DNA from 4 places in the Mucilaginibacter sp. BGA-UO-ETr-C110 genome. Region 1 is predicted to be linked to each of the others. Evidence: riboswitches for the same ligand, from Rfam matches in the RefSeq annotation. Region 1 holds a riboswitch; each other region holds the start of a gene.
The links. Region 1 has a riboswitch for S-adenosylmethionine ahead of metH (methionine synthase). Riboswitches for the same ligand answer to the same signal wherever they lie in the genome.

Region 1 (3,164 bases):
TGGGGCTTTCTGCTGTTTGCGCATTCTTATTTTCTCAGAATCAGGCCCTGCTTCATACACTTATCGATCCGGCCACAGGCCGTAATACCGGTTTGGGTACTATTACGATGTTCGCACCGCTTGCATTCGTATTGATCATCTCTTTTGGTTTTAATCGGCTATCTTACGGGGTGTTAGCGTTCCTGTTTATTGCGTTTTCGGCAATAATGGGTATTAGCTTAAGCTATATATTGTTGATTTTTACTGCAGGCTCGGTTTTAGGCGTATTTATTACCACATCAGTAGTATTTGGTGTAATGGCCATCGCCGGTTATACTACTAATACCGATTTGACCAAATTTGGCCCAATCCTGATGATGGGATTGATTGGTATTATCGTAGCATCTTTATTGAATATGTTTATGCACAGCAGTGGCTTAGATTATATCATTAGCTATGTAGGTGTAGCTGTATTTGTAGGCTTAACCGCTTATGATGTGCAAAAACTAAAACGCATTGGCGCGGGTTTAGAATACGGTGATGCATCGGCCTCAAAAATGGCATTGATGGGCGGCTTAACCCTATATCTTGATTTCATCAACCTTTTCCTGATGATTCTGCGTTTATTCGGCAGAAGAAGATAATAGCCAACAAAAGGTATTTGTATACAACAGCCCGGTTCTTTGCAAAGAGAGCCGGGCTGTTTAGTTAAGGCTCAAACAAGGCCAAAAGCCGACCGTTTGACATGTAGTTATTTGATAGCCAATAAATTAATACTTTTTAAATCTTCAAAACCCCATCAAAAATTTGTTAAAAAGTGTTAAAACGGCATTACAATTCTGTTAAAATGGCCAAAAGGCAAGTCTTTTACCCCCTTTTTTGACTAAAAAATTGTTAAAATTTTAGGTTTAAAAAGTTTTTTGAGGCATGGTCGCCGAGATTTCATGACATAACTCATCAATATCTCTGGCCGAATATTCATGCAATTGTAAACACGTTTGGTGTATACAACAGAAGGGGGTAAAACTATTGCATATTAAAGCTTTATTGTGCACCTTTGCATTGCTTATAGAGAAAGGCGGAGGGATTAGACCCTGCGATGTCTTAGCAACCTGTACCATACAAGGTGCTACATTCTACTCAACAACACAAAAAGCGTTGGGAAAGATAAGCGAAAGTCAGTCATATACCCGACTTTTCGAGATAAGCTATTATACAGTTGACAGTTTTGAGTAAGCAGTTTGCAGTTTTTGCTGTATCTGGATATTTGAGTTTACTGCCCACTGATAACTGGCAACTGCCCACTGAGAAAATGGATATTAGAAAAGAATTAGAGAAACGCATACTGGTAATTGACGGGGCAATGGGTACCATGATACAACGGTACCAGTTAACCGAGCAGGATTTTCGTGGGGAGCGTTTTAAAGATCATAACTCTGACCTGCAGGGAAATAACGACCTGCTGAACATTACCCGCCCGGATATTATCAAGGCTATACATGCCGAATATCTGGACGCTGGTGCCGATATTATTGAGACCAACACTTTTAGCACACAAGTAATTTCCCTGGCCGATTATAAGCTGGAAGAGCTGGCCTATGAGCTAAGCTATGAAGGAGCACGCCTGGCCCGCGAAGTGGCCGAAGAATATACCACCAAAAATCCGGCTAAACCCCGGTTTGTGGCAGGCGCTGTTGGGCCAACTAACCGTACCGCATCGCTATCACCTGATGTAAATGATCCCGGATATCGTGCAGTAACATTTGATGACCTGGCCGAGGCTTATTATGACCAGGTTCGTGGCCTGGTTGATGGCGGGAGCGATCTGTTACTGGTTGAAACCATATTTGATACGCTGAACGCTAAAGCGGCTTTATTTGCCATCAATCGATATGCAAATGAGTCGGGTAAGCATTTGCCTATCATGATCTCTGGTACCATTACCGATGCTTCGGGGCGTACCCTATCTGGTCAAACGGTTGAGGCTTTCTGGAACTCGGTACGGCATGCTAACCTGCTTTCTGTAGGGCTAAATTGTGCTTTGGGTGCCAAAGAAATGCGCCCTCACCTGGCCGAGCTTTCCGAAAAGGCCGATGTGTTTATATCTGCCTACCCCAACGCTGGTTTACCCAATGAGTTTGGTCAGTATGACGAAACCGCGCATGAAACTGCTCATCAGCTGGATGATTTTATAAAAGCAGGCCTGGTGAATATCGTAGGGGGCTGTTGTGGTACTACGCCTGAGCACATCAAGTGCATTGCCGAAAGGGCCGCCAAATATTCGCCAAGAATAGTTCCAACGGTGGATCCGAATCTGCGATTGAGCGGATTGGAAGCCGTTACCATCACTCCCGAAAGTATTTTTGTGAACGTGGGTGAGCGTACCAATATTACCGGATCGCCCAAGTTCTCGAAACTGATCCTGGCCGAAGATTATGAAGCGGCCCTGGCCGTTGCCCTGCAACAGGTAGAGGGCGGCGCGCAGGTGATCGATATCAACATGGATGAGGGTATGATCGATTCGGAAGCGGTGATGGTGAAATTCCTGAACCTGGTAGCTTCTGAACCCGATATTGCCAAACTCCCCATCATGATCGACTCCTCTAAATGGACGGTTATCGAGGCTGGCTTAAAATGTATCCAGGGTAAAGGTATCGTGAACTCCATCTCGCTGAAAGAGGGTGAAGATAAGTTCAGGGAGCAGGCACGTAAAATATTAAGCTATGGCGCGGCTACGGTAGTAATGGCCTTTGACGAAACCGGTCAGGCCGATTCTCTGCAGCGCCGTATCGAGATCTGTAAACGCTCCTATGATATCCTGGTAAATGAGGTTGGTTTTCCGCCGCAGGATATTATTTTCGATCCTAATATATTAACCGTGGCTACCGGCCTCGAAGAACATAATAACTATGCGGTCGACTTTATTGAAGCTACCCGCTGGATAAAACAAAACCTGCCTCATGCCAAAGTGAGCGGTGGGGTAAGTAATATTTCGTTCTCCTTCAGGGGGAACAATGTAGTGCGCGAGGCTATGCACTCCGCGTTTTTGTATCACGCTATCAGGGCTGGTATGGATATGGGTATTGTGAATGCCGGTATGCTGGAGGTTTACCAGGAAATTGATAAAACACTGCTGGAGCTGGTAGAGGATGTATTGCTGAATCGTCGGGATGATGCCACCGAAC
Region 2 (3,164 bases), 1.1 Mb from region 1:
CTTCTACATTGTTGGCGTCAACAACTTTATTTAGTCTGTAAACACCAGATTCAACAGGGATCCAGTTTAACAAATGAGTTAACCATCGTGGTGTAATGGTTGATAATTGCGGAACAGTACGTGTTGCTACGGCTAACTGTCTGGCTGCTACATCGCCAAGGGCTGTTTGTTTTGCTTTTTGATCGGGCATTTTTTTGATAGTAAATAGTTGTTTTAAAGAGTGATTTGTGAGGAGCTGTTCAATCAATGGCTACCTGCTTTGCAATGATAAGAAATAAAATATATTAAATCTATAGGATTTATAGATTTAATTATATATTTGCCACATCAGTTCTTTAATGCTTATCGAGATAAGACGGAGGGAAAGGCCCCATGAAGTCTTGGCAACCTGTACAAATTTTATATGATGTAAAAGGTGCTAATTCCTGCTCCTGCTGAAAAGGAGAAAGATAAGAAGCTACAGGTTTATATAAATATCTCTACAGCTCTTTTCCCGGTAAGTTTTATAGAATACAAATTGATAACTGAAAGATAAAAACCAGGTACATGAAATCCTATAAAACCTTAATCACTGATCATGCAGGTATGTGTTGTTGCTAACCATTTAATTGTTCAGCAATAAAAACAGCATAATACTTTAATTAATATAGATTAACAGATCAATCGCCACCACTTGAACTGTTAAATGGATCGCAAAGCCGAAGGTCATCTAAACCGCATGCTTTGGATCCAACTTATCAACAAATACCATGAATCTGAAATTGAATTTTATCACTAAAGCCCGCATACAGAATGGTGGCATCCTTTTCTGTTGTTACCAGTATTGTTAATTCGCACAGTTCATTCCGGAAATTGATCCTGAAATAAGATCAACATCCTGGCTGTACTAAGTGCGTTGCTTTGCTATGGTGGTAAAACAGGCGTGTGCTGTACAGTCCAGGATGTTGATTATACTATAAAATATGAACTAATTATAAAATATACTACTAAATCTATAGATTTACTTGTAATTATAAATATTCTTGTTATCTTTACAGCATTCTAATTAACCCCACCATTAATTAGTTGATTTATAAAGACGAAGGGAGAGGAAGTCTCGATGATCTTCAGCAACTTTTCAGTTTGAAATAAGTGCTAAACTTTTTTCTAAATTTTTTTAGAAATATAAATTAACTATCATCATGAAAACAGTAAATTATCTACAATCTTATGTGCAGCCGGCATCGGGCTTACGATGTTGCAGCATTCAGTTTGCCTTTTGGTTTTAAGCATCAATCGCTAAAGTTTTTTGCGTATTTCTTTTTCCGGCCTTTGCAATAGGCCTAGGGAATTCTTATGCCCAAATTTCAAATCAGGCAATTATCACACTAAACTTCCAATAACTAAATTTTATAAAAATATGAACATTCACAATTATTTAACTAAAGCAAAATACCTGTCGTTAGGTTTGCTGATTAGTGGCGCAACCTTAGCTGCCGACAAAAATCCCCCCTCAAAATTTATTAAAGAAGGTGTATGGCGAGGTGTGTTTACCGTAAGTGAATCACAAGTGCCATTCAATTTTGAACTAAAAGGCAAAGATGCTGAACACGCTGTATTTACCCTGATCAATGGTTCGCGCCGTGATAACTTCCATGTAAAAGCAATAGGTAAAGATTCTGTTTACATTAAAATGAACACCTATGACGCTGCTTTGGTAGCTAAAATTGAAGATGATGGTAAAATAAGCGGCGAATACCGAAGCTTAGTACCCGGATTTAGAGGCAACTCACTCCCGTTTACCGCCGAATATGGTAAAAGCTATCGTTTTGTGGAACCAGGTAAAGACGTTGCCCCAAAAGCAGATCTTTCCGGTAAATGGGAGATCAAGACCTATAGTAAAGAAGCCGTCCCTGCATCTATCGCCATCTTAAAACAAAAAGGTAATAAACTTACCGGGGTTGTTATGACCGTAGTAGGTGACACCCGCGAACTGGAAGGTACCATTCAAGGCGACGAGTTTGCCCTGAGCGGCTTTACCGGCCCAAGTCCGTTTATCATCAAAGGAAAGATCAATGCCGATGGTTCGATCAGCGGTGAGGAGGGTTTTGGCATCTACAAAAACCTGAAATTTGATGCCGCCAAAAACGAAACAGTTGAATTGCCGGATCCTTACAAGCTTACATTTTTAAAAGAGGGTTATAAAAAACTTGATTTTTCCTTCCCTGGTATTGATGGTAAACCGGTTTCGCTGAGCGACAATAAGTACAAAGGTAAGGTGGTTATTGTAGAAATTATAGGTACCTGGTGCCCCAACTGCACCGACCAGACGGTGTTTCTTTCTCCCTGGTTCAATAAAAATCACCATCGTGGCGTAGAAGCTATTGCACTTGGTTTTGAGCAAAAAGACAGTCTTGACTATGCCAAATATACTTTAGGCAAGCTCAAAGAAAAATATGCTATCAACTATGATATAGCTTTTGGCGGCCTTGCCGATAAAAAACTGGTTGCTCAAAAACTTCCCGCACTTAATAAGTTCATTGCATTCCCTACAACTATTATTATCGACAGAAATGGCGATGTGCGCGAAATATATACCGGCTACACAGGTACGGTAACGGGTAAATATCACAAGGATTATGAAAAGAAATTTAACCAGTTGCTGGATAAATTGATAGCTGAGCCTGCACCTGAAAGTGCCGCGGTAAAAGATTTGGCCGTACACCCATCAAACTAACTATTAACCTATCTATAATTGATCAAATGAAAACACTCAATCTGATTACCTCATTCAAATGCCTGACAATAGGCCTGTTGTTTAGCGGAGCTGCCATAGCTGCAGATACGCCTCCGTCTGCAAAATTTATAAAGGAAGGCGTATGGCGTGGCGTATTTACTGTAGCCGAGTCAAAAGTACCATTCAACTTTGAGTTTAAAGGTAAAGATGCCCAACATGCCGTATTTACCTTGCTTAATGGAACCCGTCGTGATGATTTTCATGTGCAGCGGATCGGGAAAGATTCGGTATTTATAAAAATGAATACCTATGATGCTGCCCTGGTTGCCAAAATAGAAGATAACGGAACCCTGAGCGGCGAGTACCGTAGCCTGGTGCCGGGTTTCAGGGGCAATTCCTTGCCTTTTACTGCGGAGTATGGCAAAAGCTACCGCTTTGTTGAACCTGG
Region 3 (3,164 bases), 3.9 Mb from region 1:
ATTTTAAACCCTGTACGGCATAGCCCAGTGATTTTTTATCTTTTGAGATATTGAGCGCCGTGATCACTACCTCGTTCAAAGCGTTAGCTTGCTCCTCGAGTATAATATGGAGTGATCCATCAGCCCCGGTAACGGATATTTCTTTAGTGGTAAAACCAATATAGGTTATCCGTAACACGTCATTTACTTTGGCGCTTAAGGTAAACTTACCGTCGCTGCTGGTTTGTACACCATTGGTTGTTCCTTTAACAGAAACACTTACGCCCGGCAAGGGAAGCCCGTCTGACTTGGCGGTTACCACCCCGCTTATTTTAACAGATTGCGCCGCAACCGTTTGGATGAAAATAAAAGGCAATAGTATTGCCAGTAGTAGTTTGTAATTTTTAAACATGGTAATAGATTGTGAATGTTAACGATACCATACAGGATCCGGAAAACTAAAGACGGCCAGCCATCCGCAGATCGGATGATCGGGCTGTTGATAATATTGCCTTAAACTGTAAAAGCTTTGATTGTTGGGTTGTGCTATGTTGCCTGAGAAAAAAGCCTGACCGACCTAAGCAACGCTGTAGTTTAACAGCAGCAACACTTGTTTTGCATAGATGACATAGGGGTATTCATAGTAGAAGCAGATAATAAAACGTAAATGTTCAAAATAGAAGCGTTGTTTAAGGTTATGTAATTTGTTTTCATGTGCGGTGTGATTAATGGTTAAATCGATATAGCAATGTGTGATGACAGGATCAGGGACACATGCTTTATTATTTATTTTAGTTTACGGATGCGGTTTTATTGTTCACCAGTGCATCAACCACTTTAACCATTGATGCAAACTCCTGCTGATCATACAGGCGGGTAAGGTAAACGATGCGGCCTTCGCGATTGATCACCACATTACGCGTAACACCGCTCTTTTTATTGGCAAACCTTCCAAAAATATCCGCACCAGGATCAAGCGCCAGGTCATAGGTGATCTTCATATCCTGGTGAAATTTTTGTACTTTTTGCAGGGGCTCGTCACGGTCAACGCCGATCAATACCAGGCCCTTGCTTTTGTAGGCTTCCCAGATGTCTTTTTGTAAGTGCGGCATTTCCTGGCGGCATACACTGCACCAGCTGGCTGTAAATTGTAGTATTACTACTTTGCCGCGTAACTGCTTTAGGGTAGTTTTGGTACCGTTGGTGAGTACCAGTTCAAAATCATCAGGAGCCTGTTCGCCAACTTTAACCAGGTAACCGCGATCAATATTGGCAGAGTCGACAGTTTGCGCGCGGGCTGCAATGCCGGTAAACAGGAAAAGATAAACTATGAGTAAAAACTGGTTGTTCATTGAATTTATTAATAGGGCTCCACTATAATTAAGCCGGTGATAAAAAATTAACAGATTGCAATTAAACAGAAAGAATAGGAGAGGTATGAAGAACAGCCTATAGCCGTAAGCGTGTGGACATATCATTATCTTTTCTGCAAATGGTTGCAGATAGGAATTAGCACCTTTATAACAATCTGTACAGGTTGCTAAGACATCACAGGGCCCTTCCCTCAGTCTTTCTGGATAATTAAAAAATGAAATAAAGAACGATTTCGGCTGCAAACATATAAATAATTCTATTAATCCCATAGACTTTGTATTTATTTAATGATTTTCGCTTATTCCTTACAATCGGGTGGCAAAAGGATGCCTCACCTAAATCCTCTCCAAAGGAGAGGACTTTACTCAACATGTTATTTAGCTCCCTCTCCTTTGGAGAGGGCTGGGGTGAGGCTTTCATCCCTCCAAAAAAATCAGTATATTTGTATATCAGGCAACGGCCCGGTTCTCTTTTTTAGGGAACCGGGCCGTTTGGTTAAGGACAAAATCAAACCAAAATAGACCATTTTTAGTGTAGTTATTTGACAATCAATTATTTAATACTTTTTAAACCTTTCAAAACCCATCAAAAATTTGTTAAAAAGTGTTAAAATGGCGTTAAAGTTTAGTTAAAACGGGTAAAAAACAAGTGTTTTTATGCTGTTTTTGACTAAAAAAGTGTTAAAATTTAAGGTTTAAAAAGTTTTTCGGCAGAGGACTCTTATGAAAATGGATGGTGAATCAAACAAAAATTGGTGAAAACGATTAAGTAAATAATTCAACTATTTTTGAGAAATATGACCTTAAAAATAAGAGATTTGTTTTCGGTCTGTAATCAGATCATTCACCAATTATACCTTCTGTTCACTATGCAATTAAAACGGAGCATCTGCCTGTTGGGCTTACTAACTTTTGTTTACGCGGATAACTTCGCCCAAACCACAATCCCCAAAAAGCAACTGGAGGAGGTTGATTATGTTGATCCGTTGATAGGCACTTCTCTAAAAGGTTTTGCCAAGAGTTTTGAGGAAGGCAATGGTGGCGGCGGCACCATGCCCTGCGTAAATGTACCCTTTGCCATGACCAATTTTGTAGCCCAAAGCCGCGAAAACAAAATGAGCTATATGGTTTACCACTATGAGGATAGCAAGGTTATCGGGTTCACGGCCAGTCACCAGCCTACCGTTTGGATGGGCGATTATGGCTATGTTTCGGTAATGCCGCAGGTTGGTAAATTGCGTGTTTTACCAAAAGAACGCGTGCTTTCCTTCAGCCACAAAGATGAAGTGTCCAAGCCGTATTACTATTCAGTAAAATTGAAAACTACCGGTACAGAAAAGATCAAAGCCGAAATAGCGGGCGCTAATACCTGCGGTATGTTCCGGTTTACTTTTCCAAAGGCCGATCAGGCGCATATCATTATCCAGGGCATCAACCTGAACCCTGAGCTAAAAGATTGGGCCAATGACTATACTGTGCGGATGAAAAAACTGAAGGGTTATGTGCATGTAGACACCGTAAACAACGAAATAACAGGTTACAACCCCGACAGGCAGTCGGCCCAGTTAGGTCCAGAGTTAAAGAATTTTAAGGGGTATTTTGTGATCAAATTTAATAAGCAGATCAAAAAATACGGTACCTGGGATAAGCAGGTGATCAACAAAGGTAGTCACGAGCAATATGGTACCCGTATGGGGGCGTTTATATCATTCCGCACCAAGGCTAATGACGAGGTAAGGGTTGTGGTAGCTTCTTCATTTATCAGCCTAGAGCAGGCTCGGGAAAACCTTAAAAAAGAGATCCCTGACTGGG
Region 4 (3,164 bases), 3.6 Mb from region 1:
GATCAGGATCAGGTTTTTGATCCGTTCTGGCTCTATAATAGCCCACTCAACAGCTTGTTGCCCGCCAAGTGAACCACCTATAAGGATATGTATATTATCGATCTGGAGATGGTCAGCAAGCAACTGGTGAGCTTTTACAATATCCCTGATAGTGAACTGCGGAAATGCCTGGTAATAAGGCTGTCCACTTACGGGATTTATACTCAAAGGATTACTTGTTCCATAAGGTGAACCTAAAATATTTGCACACACAATAAAATGTTCTTCGGGATTAAAAAGGAACCCGGTACCTACCAGACCTTTCCACCAATCAAATACATCGGCATTGGCTGTAAGTGCATGACAGATCCAGATCACATTATCTTTTGCTTTATTTAGCCTGCCATAGGTATGAAAACCAATTTCCAGATCCTGTATTTCCTGGCCCGATTCGAATTCAAATGCTTCTGTGTACTTAAATATTTCTGTATTCATTATTCTATTATTCGAGTTTTAAGCTTGAGTGGTGAGTTTCTATTTTCAACTCACCACTCACTTACTCACCACTTACTATTAAACTAACTCTGCAGCAAGCTGCTTTACTTTGGCAAATGCCTGTTCAAAATCGGCTTTGATATCATCAATATGTTCAATACCTACCGATATTCTTAATGATGTTGGTGTAACACCTGCTGATAACTGTTCTTCGTCAGATAGCTGCTGATGTGTTGTGGCCGATGGTTGAATGATCAGCGTTTTGGCGTCACCCAGGTTAGCCAAATGGCTTACCAGCTGCAAACTGTCAATAAAATTACTTGCCTGTTGTTTGTCGCCTTTAATCTCAAATGATAACACTGCTCCAAAACCATTTTTTAAATATTTTTTTGCAAGTGCATGGTATGGTGATGATTGAAGCCCTGGATAGCTAACAGTAGCTACCTGTGGATGCTGCTCCAGCCACTTAGCCAGTTCTAACGCGTTATCTACATGGCGTTGTACACGCAACGACAAGGTTTCTAAACCCTGGATATTCAACCAGGAATTAAACGGCGATTGTGACGGGCCAAAATCACGCAAACCTTCCACACGGGCACGTATAATAAACTGAATATTGCCAAATGGGCCGCCTATGCCAAATACATCGGCAAATACCAACCCATGGTAGCCTTCAGATGGTTCTGTAAACTGCGGAAATTTACCATTACCCCAATTGTAATTACCACCATCAACTATAACACCACCAATACTGGTACCATGACCACCTATCCATTTGGTGGTTGATTCTACAACAATATGAGCGCCATGCTCCAACGGGCGGAATAAATATCCGGCAGCGCCAAATGTATTATCTACAATAAGCGGCAGATCGTACTTTTTTGCCAAAGCAGCTACTTTTTCAAAGTCAGCTATGGCAAATCCCGGATTACCAACGGTTTCCAGGTAAATAGCCTTGGTTTTATTATCAATTAAAGCCTCAAGGTTTTCGGCTGTATCATCTTTTGCAAAACGGGCATCAATACCCAAACGTTTAAAAGCTACTTTAAACTGATTGTAAGTACCACCATAAAGGAAAGGGGAGGTTACAAAGTTATCGCCGGCCTGCAGTATATTGTTTAAGGTCAAAAACTGCGCCGCCTGGCCCGATGCTGTGGCCAAAGCCGCAACACCACCTTCTAAAGCCGCTACACGTTTTTCAAACACATCCGTAGTGGGGTTCATTAAACGGGTGTATATATTACCAAACTCTTTCAGCGCGAAAAGATTGGCCCCATGCTCCGCATTTTTAAATACGTATGATGTGGTTTGGTAAAGCGGCACAGCGCGTGAACCTGTTGTTGGATCAGGTTCCTGACCGGCATGTAATTGTAGGGTTTCGAATTTTAAATTGTTGGCAGACATAGTTGTAAGATTGAAATGTGTTTAATTAATTTTTTAACGATTTGATGGATTTTTAACTGGACTGGTAAATGACCTTACCAGTTGTGGCAACACGTGTATTTTTCGGGATCGGAAAAAGAGTACGTGTCAGATCGATCAGCAGCAGCAACACATACAAATACTGCTAATATTTAAGCTAATATGTTGTATACTACCGTTTGAGGTGTTAAAAATACTGTACTGATTAAATTTAATTAAACTTTTCATGGTTATAAATTTATATTCCCCGGGGTTATTTTCCGGGACAGGAATTGGCACCTTCTCCAATTTTGGAGGGTTGCCAGCGGGTCATTGAGCCTGATCTCTCGCCGCTTCTTTATAAATCAAAACCCGAACTATCGCGGAGAATTGATCAATGGTATCGCTACCAAATATTGTTGCAAATATAGGGTGATATATATTGAAATTCCAAATTAAATTTTAAAAGAGGAAGCTTAACGCTCAAAGCGGAAAGCAAAAAGCCTCTTTAATTGATAAGTGGGTTATCACTTTCAGCCTTTAGCTTTGTGCTTTTAGCTTATAATAAGGCTTGCTTTAAGTCAGCGATCAGATCATCTATATGTTCTAAGCCAACAGATACCCTGAGCAGATTTCTTGGTGTTTTAGTATCAGGCCCCTCAACAGTTGCACGATGCTCGATCAGGCTTTCAACACCTCCCAGGCTGGTGGCACGGGTAAATAAGTTGAGTTTGTTAATGATGTTGTGTGTATCGTTTTCATCACCTTTCACAATAAAGGATAACATACCGCCAAAAGCCAGCATTTGTTCTTTAGCTATGGCATGCTGTGGATGCGATGGCAAGCCAGGGTATAGCACACGTTCAACCTTAGGGTGTTGTTCTAAAAACTCAGCCAGTAACTGTGCATTTTGCACATGGCCCTTAACGCGATAAGGCAATGTTTTAATACTACGAGCCAGGTAATAGCAATCGGTTGGAGAGGGGATAGCACCACCCATTTCCTGTACCTGGCGTATTTTTTGCCACCAATCACTTTTTTCAGCAGTGATCAATGCGCCACCCATCAAGTCGCTATGGCCACCAAAATATTTAGTTGCCGAGTGCATCACCAGGTCGGCACCCAAAACAAGCGGTTGCTGGCATATCGGCGTGGCGAAAGTATTATCGCAAACCACTTTAATTCCCCTGGCTTTGGCAATAGCGACAACCTTTTTAATATCGGTTATTTTAAGTAGGGGGTTTGATGGCGTTTCTATCCAGATCAGCCCTGTTTCGGGTTTAATATGC

Region 2: linked by a shared signal. The riboswitch ahead of AC57BQ_RS27075 (peroxiredoxin family protein) and the one ahead of metH (methionine synthase) in region 1 are both predicted to bind S-adenosylmethionine.
Region 3: linked by a shared signal. The riboswitch ahead of AC57BQ_RS06650 (TlpA family protein disulfide reductase) and the one ahead of metH (methionine synthase) in region 1 are both predicted to bind S-adenosylmethionine.
Region 4: linked by a shared signal. The riboswitch ahead of AC57BQ_RS07560 (O-acetylhomoserine aminocarboxypropyltransferase/cysteine synthase family protein) and the one ahead of metH (methionine synthase) in region 1 are both predicted to bind S-adenosylmethionine.

What each region holds. Positions count from the first base shown of each region.
Region 1 is NZ_JCAQPB010000002.1:5,164,621-5,167,784, reverse strand. Features, by position in the region: gene AC57BQ_RS22165 (Bax inhibitor-1/YccA family protein) at 1-623, shown strand, start outside; SAM riboswitch class I at 1,043-1,153, shown strand; gene metH (methionine synthase) at 1,292-3,164, shown strand, end outside.
Region 2 is NZ_JCAQPB010000002.1:6,268,450-6,271,613, forward strand. Features, by position in the region: gene AC57BQ_RS27070 (family 2A encapsulin nanocompartment shell protein) at 1-190, opposite strand, end outside; SAM riboswitch class I at 340-456, shown strand; SAM riboswitch class I at 1,068-1,171, shown strand; gene AC57BQ_RS27075 (peroxiredoxin family protein) at 1,400-2,716, shown strand; gene AC57BQ_RS27080 (peroxiredoxin family protein) at 2,743-3,164, shown strand, end outside.
Region 3 is NZ_JCAQPB010000002.1:1,310,017-1,313,180, forward strand. Features, by position in the region: gene AC57BQ_RS06645 (SusC/RagA family TonB-linked outer membrane protein) at 1-391, opposite strand, end outside; gene AC57BQ_RS06650 (TlpA family protein disulfide reductase) at 771-1,331, opposite strand; SAM riboswitch class I at 1,454-1,563, opposite strand; gene AC57BQ_RS06655 (GH92 family glycosyl hydrolase) at 2,222-3,164, shown strand, end outside.
Region 4 is NZ_JCAQPB010000002.1:1,544,498-1,547,661, reverse strand. Features, by position in the region: gene AC57BQ_RS07565 (homoserine O-acetyltransferase family protein) at 1-474, opposite strand, end outside; gene AC57BQ_RS07560 (O-acetylhomoserine aminocarboxypropyltransferase/cysteine synthase family protein) at 553-1,878, opposite strand; SAM riboswitch class I at 2,132-2,242, opposite strand; gene AC57BQ_RS07555 (trans-sulfuration enzyme family protein) at 2,435-3,164, opposite strand, start outside.